DNA from 2 places in the Geobacter sp. SVR genome. Region 1 is predicted to be linked to the other one. Evidence: riboswitches for the same ligand, from Rfam matches in the RefSeq annotation. Region 1 holds a riboswitch; the other holds the start of a gene.
The links. A riboswitch is a leader RNA that binds a small molecule or an ion and turns the genes downstream of it on or off. The one in region 1 is predicted to bind cobalamin.
Positions count from the first base shown of each region.

Region 2: another riboswitch for cobalamin. It lies ahead of GSVR_RS07570 (ribonucleoside triphosphate reductase); the one in region 1 lies ahead of cobU (bifunctional adenosylcobinamide kinase/adenosylcobinamide-phosphate guanylyltransferase).

Region 1 covers NZ_AP024469.1:3,754,035-3,757,226, reverse strand. The annotation lists gene cobT (nicotinate-nucleotide--dimethylbenzimidazole phosphoribosyltransferase) at 1-475, opposite strand, end outside; gene cobU (bifunctional adenosylcobinamide kinase/adenosylcobinamide-phosphate guanylyltransferase) at 589-1,122, opposite strand; cobalamin riboswitch at 1,249-1,441, opposite strand; gene groES (co-chaperone GroES) at 1,653-1,949, shown strand; gene groL (chaperonin GroEL) at 2,107-3,192, shown strand, end outside.
Region 2 covers NZ_AP024469.1:1,636,585-1,639,776, reverse strand. The annotation lists gene GSVR_RS07580 (cysteine desulfurase family protein) at 1-295, opposite strand, end outside; gene GSVR_RS07575 (LysR family transcriptional regulator) at 404-1,318, shown strand; cobalamin riboswitch at 1,414-1,593, shown strand; gene GSVR_RS07570 (ribonucleoside triphosphate reductase) at 1,971-3,192, shown strand, end outside.

The DNA of each region.
Region 1 (3,192 bases):
GTTCAATGCCGACTCGCACCGCAGCCTGCATTTCATCACCAGTCATGGCCGGTCCCTTAGCGAAATTGCGGGTGCCGCGGGCGACCTTGCGGTGAATCAGCCCGGGCGTATCGCCGAAGTCGTAGTTGACCCCCACATCCACCACCCGCACCTCAGCCCCGCTGTGACGGGCCAGCACGTTCACCCCGGCGCCGCCGCCAAGGAAGTTGAAGACCATTTGAGCGGTGACCTCGCTGGGATAGAGAGATACTCCCTCCTCGACGATGCCGTGGTCGCCGGCAAAGGTGAAGATCACCTTCTTCGACAGATCGGGCTCCTCGGTGCCGCCGATGGCGGCCATGCGGCGCGAGAACTCCTCCAGCCTGCCCAGTGAGCCGGGGGGTTTTGTCTTGTTGTCGAGCCTTTTCTGGGCCTTGTCCATCAGGGTAGCGTCAACCGGCTGAATGCGCTGCAGGGTCTGTTGTATGAAATCCATGTGCTGCTCCTTCCGTCTGCATTGTCTCAGAAAAGATCCGCGTCAATCCGCCGTTTAGGCCCCTTTGGGTCCATCCGCGCAAATCCGCGTGCCATTGTTTTTTTGTCTGTGTGTTATTTGAGTCGCAATGGGATACCGCTGGCCACCAGCCAGGCCTCGTCGGCCGCTGCGGCCACCATTTGATTGGCCTGTCCAGCCAGGTCGCGGAAGAGGCGCCCCAGGCGGTGTTCCGGCACGATGCCCATGCCGACCTCGTTGGAGACGATGATCACCGGCGTGGTCATGTCCCGCAGGGTGTCGGCCAGACGGCGCACCTCCTCCAGGATCCGTTCTTCCGTCTCCCAGCCCGGATTCTCGTCCAGCAGGAGCAGGTTGGAAAGCCACAAGGTCAGGCAATCTACCAGGATACCGTGATAGGCACCATCGCAGCAGGTCAGGGCCCGGCTCAGGTGCAACGGCTCCTCGACGGTCTGCCATTCCGGGCCGCGGCGTTGTTGGTGTTTGCCGATGCGCTCGTCCATCTCGCTGTCCAGGGACTGGGCCGTTGCCAGGTAACACAGCGGCGCCCCGAACTCAAGGGCCAGCTTTTCGGCAAAAGTGCTCTTGCCGCTGCGGGTCCCGCCGGAAATGTAGATGATGCGTGCCATGTCTCCTCCTGTTGTTCCGGCCTGCGTGCGCAATAAAAAAGCCCCGGACACCATTACAGGGCAGGGGCTCGAACGCAGGATCTGAACGTGATACTATCCGGCCTCGGCCCCTCGTTCCACGGAGGTCCCAAAAACCATCGGACTGGCAGGTTTCCTGGCTCGGGGATCGTCCCTTCTCCGCGCCTTCCCATCCTCTATCGGACAGTGACATCGTGCGGAGTCGGTCCCCCCTTACAGTTGCGGGTCAGCGAGGGATTTGCACCCTCTTCCCTTTTACCCGTGCTCATCGAAGCACGGCACCAGACCACGTAACAACGACATCTTTTTTTCATGTCGCACACATTACGGGTTGGCGTTCTTTAGCAGCTAAGCGCCGAAAAGTCAAAAGCAAATCTTCATCGGGAATTTTTTACAGATCCCCCTTGATTTTTGAAATTCTGTTGTTATATTTACCGCTGTTAGCACTCGGGTCATATGAGTGCTAATTCTGTCAGTGACAGCATACAAAACAACCACAGCATAGAAAGGAGATGGGCAAGATGAATTTGAGACCGCTGCAGGACCGCATCATCGTCAAGAGAGTCGAGGAAGAGACCAAGACCGCCGGTGGGATTTTTATCCCCGAAACCGCCAAGGAAAAGCCGCAGCGCGGCGAGATCGTGGCTGTCGGCAACGGCAAGAAGACCGAGGACGGCAAAGTGCTGCCGCTGGATGTCAAAGTGGGCGACAAAGTGCTGTTCGGCAAGTATGCCGGAACCGAAGTCAAGGTTGATGGGAATGACTATCTGATGATGCGTGAAGACGACATCCTCGCAGTTATCGAATAGAGCGGCTTCGCCAAAGGTCCATCTGCGGCGTTGCGCTCTTCGCGGAACGCTCAACGTACAGTGAGTACGCCTCGCGCCCCGCTCATCGCGCGCCTTGCATCTGGAGCCTTTTGCTGTGCCGCATGAAAATCAAAACAATACAACATGGAGGAATAACATGGCTGCAAAGATCATCAAATTCGACCAGGACGGTCGCAATGCCATCCTGAAAGGTGTCAACACCCTGGCTGACGCCGTGAAGGTAACTCTCGGTCCCAAGGGCCGCAATGTCGTTATCGACAAGTCCTTCGGCGCTCCGCTGATCACCAAGGACGGCGTGACTGTGGCCAAGGAAATCGAGCTGGATGACAAGTTCGAGAACATGGGCGCACAGCTGGTGAAGGAAGTCGCTTCCAAGACCTCCGACGTTGCCGGCGACGGTACCACCACCGCCACCGTTCTGGCCCAGGCCATCTACCGCCAGGGTTCCAAGCTGGTTGCCGCCGGTCACAACCCGATGGAAATCAAGCGCGGCATCGACAAGGCCGTTGAGACCATCGTGGCCGAACTGCAGAAGATCTCCAAGCCGATCAAGGACCACAAGGAAATCGCCCAGGTTGGCACCATCTCCGCCAACAACGACAAAACCATCGGCGACATCATTGCCGAGGCCATGGAAAAGGTCGGCAAAGAAGGCGTCATCACCGTCGAGGAAGCCAAATCCATGGACACCACCCTGGAGACCGTGGAAGGTATGCAGTTCGACCGCGGCTACCTCTCCCCCTACTTCGTGTCCGATCCGGAGCGCATGGAAGCTGCCCTGGAGAACGCCCTGATCCTGATCCACGACAAGAAGATCTCCAACATGAAGGACCTGCTCCCGGTGCTGGAGCAGACCGCCAAGTCCGGCCGTCCGCTGCTGATCATTGCCGAGGACATCGAGGGTGAGGCCCTGGCTACTCTGGTAGTCAACAAACTGCGCGGCGTGCTGAACGTTTGCGCCGTCAAGGCCCCCGGCTTCGGCGACCGCCGCAAAGCCATGCTGGAAGACATCGCTGTTCTGACCGGCGGCCAGGTGATCTCCGAAGAAGTCGGTTTCAAACTCGACCAGACCACCATGGACATGCTGGGCCGCGCCAAGCGCATCACCGTTGACAAGGACAACACCACCATCATCGACGGCGACGGTAAGGAAGAGGCCATCCAGGGCCGCGTCAAGCAGATCCGCGCCCAGATCGAAGAAACCACCAGCGATTACGACCGC
Region 2 (3,192 bases), 2.1 Mb from region 1:
TGGCAGTGGTCAGCACATGGCGCCGCCCGCTTTGCCTGCCGGTCTCCGCCAGTCCCAGGATGGCCATATTGTTGCTCTCCGTGGCCCCGCTGGTGAAGATCACCTCGTCGCGCCGCGCCCTTACCACCTCCGCGATCTGGCCTCGGGCATGTTCGACGGCACTCCGCGCAAAAGCCCCGTGGTCGTGGATCGGGCTGGCGGCATTGCCGAAGTCCTTTTCGAAAAAACGCCGCATCACCGCAATGACGGACGGTTCCAGCGGCGTGGTTGCATTGCAGTCCAGATAGATCGCCATATCCCGCTCCCGGTGTTTTTTCCAACTATAGAACACCAAAGTGTATATAAAAAATATATTGTTTTTATCGTCGTTATATATTTTATATATACACAAACGGAGGCTGACATGGATCTGCGACAGTTACGGTTTTTTCTGGAAGTGGCCGATTCCGGGAGCTTTACCGGTGCGGCGGAAAAGTTGCACATTGCCCAGCCGGCCCTCAGCATTGCCATCAAAAAGCTGGAAGAGGACCTGGACGTGGTGCTCTTCAACCGGCGGGACCGGAAGATTACCCTGACCGCCGAGGGGGAGGTGCTGGCGCGGCACGCGCGGGAGATACGCCAGGGGGTGGCAAAGGCACGGCAGGAGATCGACGACCTGCGGGGACTGTTCAAGGGGGAGGTGCGGGTCGGCCTGACCCCGATGCTGAGCAGTTTTTTCTTTCCCGGGATAATCTCCGCCTTCAAGCGGCGTTATCCGGCCCTGCACCTGTCCGTTCACGGCGACAGCGCCTGGAACATCCAGCGCAGGATCGAGTCGGGAGAGATCGACATGGGAGTGGTGGCCGGAGCAGTGCCGGAGGGGCTCGATTCCCACCACATGGTGCGGGAGGAGGTTGTGGCCTGCGTCCATCGCAGCCATGCCTGGGCCGGGCGGAAAAAGATGCCGCTGGCCGAGCTGCTGGGGGAACCGTTGATCCAGTTCGAGGAAGGATATCACCTGCGGGAGATGATCGACGAACTGGCAGCCCGGGAAGGGCTCTCTCCCGTTACGGTGGCGGAATCGAACCTGTTTTCCCTGGTCAGAAGTCTGGTCAGGGAGGAACTGGGCCTGGCCTTTTTCCTCAAAATGGTGGTTGCTCGGGATGCGGAGGTTGCGGCGATCTCCTGCGATCCGCCGCTCTTTCTCGATCTCTCCATAGCCTGGAAAAAGAACACCACCCTTTCCCGGGCCAACCGGGCGTTTGTCGATTTTCTCATCCAGGAAGTGGATGAGTATTACCTGCTTGCCCAGGCGGCCGGCACGTTTCCATTGCCGTGATGTCCGCTTCCGGCCGTGCAAAAAGAAAAGCCATTGACACACAATATGGCACCGTGCTATACGACGGACGCAATATCTTGTTGCGAAAATATGACAATCGAATATCGGATCACGGCGCCCGCAAGGGCTTGATAGGGAAGAGGGGTGTAAATCCCCCGCGGACCCGCCGCTGTAAGCGATGACAAAGGGCAAGATGCCACTGACTGATGAGGTCGGGAAGGCGCCCGGAGGACGAATCGCGAGCCAGAAGACCTGCCATGATCCCAACCACTATTCAGAAGGCCGATGCCAGAACATCGGCCGGAACTCTCCGGGACTGGGAGCAGGTGGATAACGGGAACAGGCGACTTTGAACACGGAAAGTCCGCATGCTGCTTCGGCAGATGCGGACTTTTTTTATGGCTGTTTCCGTTGCGGTACCCTCCCCCCCGGACTCCAAACCAGAAAACCACAGCAGAGAGTTGGGCACGCTTTGCTCTGCCTGACTATGAACCTGAACTGCAATTGCACGCGGATTCACGCGGATGCGGCGGATGAACGCAGATTTTGGTTATCCGCGTCTATCCGCTCAAATCCGGCCTTTTCCGCGTTCCATGAAGATTTTGGGGTTCTCTGTGTCCTCTGTGGCAAAAGCCTTTAAGGAGTCTTCACCATGCCCCACACCGAACCACTGCCCGTCCCGGCAATCGTCGTCAAACGCGATGGTTCCCGCGCCCCCTTTGACGCCAACCGCATCCAGTCCGCCATCCTGCGGGCCGGCAAGGCCACCGGCGAATTCACCGAGGACGAGGCCCACCTTCTGACCCGGCAGATACTGAAAGTCCTGCGCCACCGCTTCCCCCTTGAACCGCCCCAGGTGGAGCAGATCCAGGACGTGGTGGAGCAGGCCCTGATCTCAGCCAACCACTTTGCCACTCTGCGGGCCTACGCGGTCTACCGGGAGCAGCGCCACAAGCTGCGCCAGGACCAGAAGACCGTGGTGGACGTGGCATCCTCGGTCAACGAATACCTGGAGCAGTCCGACTGGCGGGTCAATGCCAACGCCAATCAGGGCTATTCTCTGGGGGGCCTGATCCTGAACGTCTCCGGCAAGGTGGTGGCCAATTACTGGCTCAATCACGTCTATCCGCCGGAGGTGGGGGAGGCCCACCGGGAGGGTAGCCTGCACATCCACGACCTGGACATGCTCTCCGGCTACTGCGCCGGCTGGTCTCTGCGCATGCTGCTCACCGAGGGGTTCAACGGCGTACCGGGCAAGGTGGAGGCAGCCCCCCCCAAACACATGTCCAGTGCAGTGGGACAGATCGTCAACTTCCTCGGCACCCTGCAGAACGAATGGGCCGGGGCCCAGGCCTTCAGCTCCTTCGACACCTACATGGCCGCTTTCGTGCGCAAGGACCGGCTCACGTACGAAGACGTGAAGCAGCAGATGCAGGAATTGATCTTCAACCTGAACGTCCCCTCCCGCTGGGGCACTCAGACCCCGTTCACCAACCTGACCTTCGACTGGACCTGCCCGGAGGACCTGAAGAACCAGGTGCCGGTCATCGGCGGTGAAGAGATGCCCTTTACCTACGGCGAGCTGCAGGAGGAAATGGACCTGATCAACCGGGTCTATATCGAGGTCATGACAAGAGGGGATGAAAAGGGGCGGGTCTTCACCTTCCCGATCCCCACCTACAACATCACCCCCGATTTCCCTTGGGAGAGCAAGAACGCGGAACTGCTGTTCGAAATGACCGCCCGCTACGGCCTGCCCTATTTCCAGAACTTCATCAACTCCGAGCTCTCCCCCACCATGATCCGCTCCATGTGCTGCCGCCTGCAACTGGACCTGCGGGAACTGCTCAAGCGGGGCAACGGTCTGTTTGGCT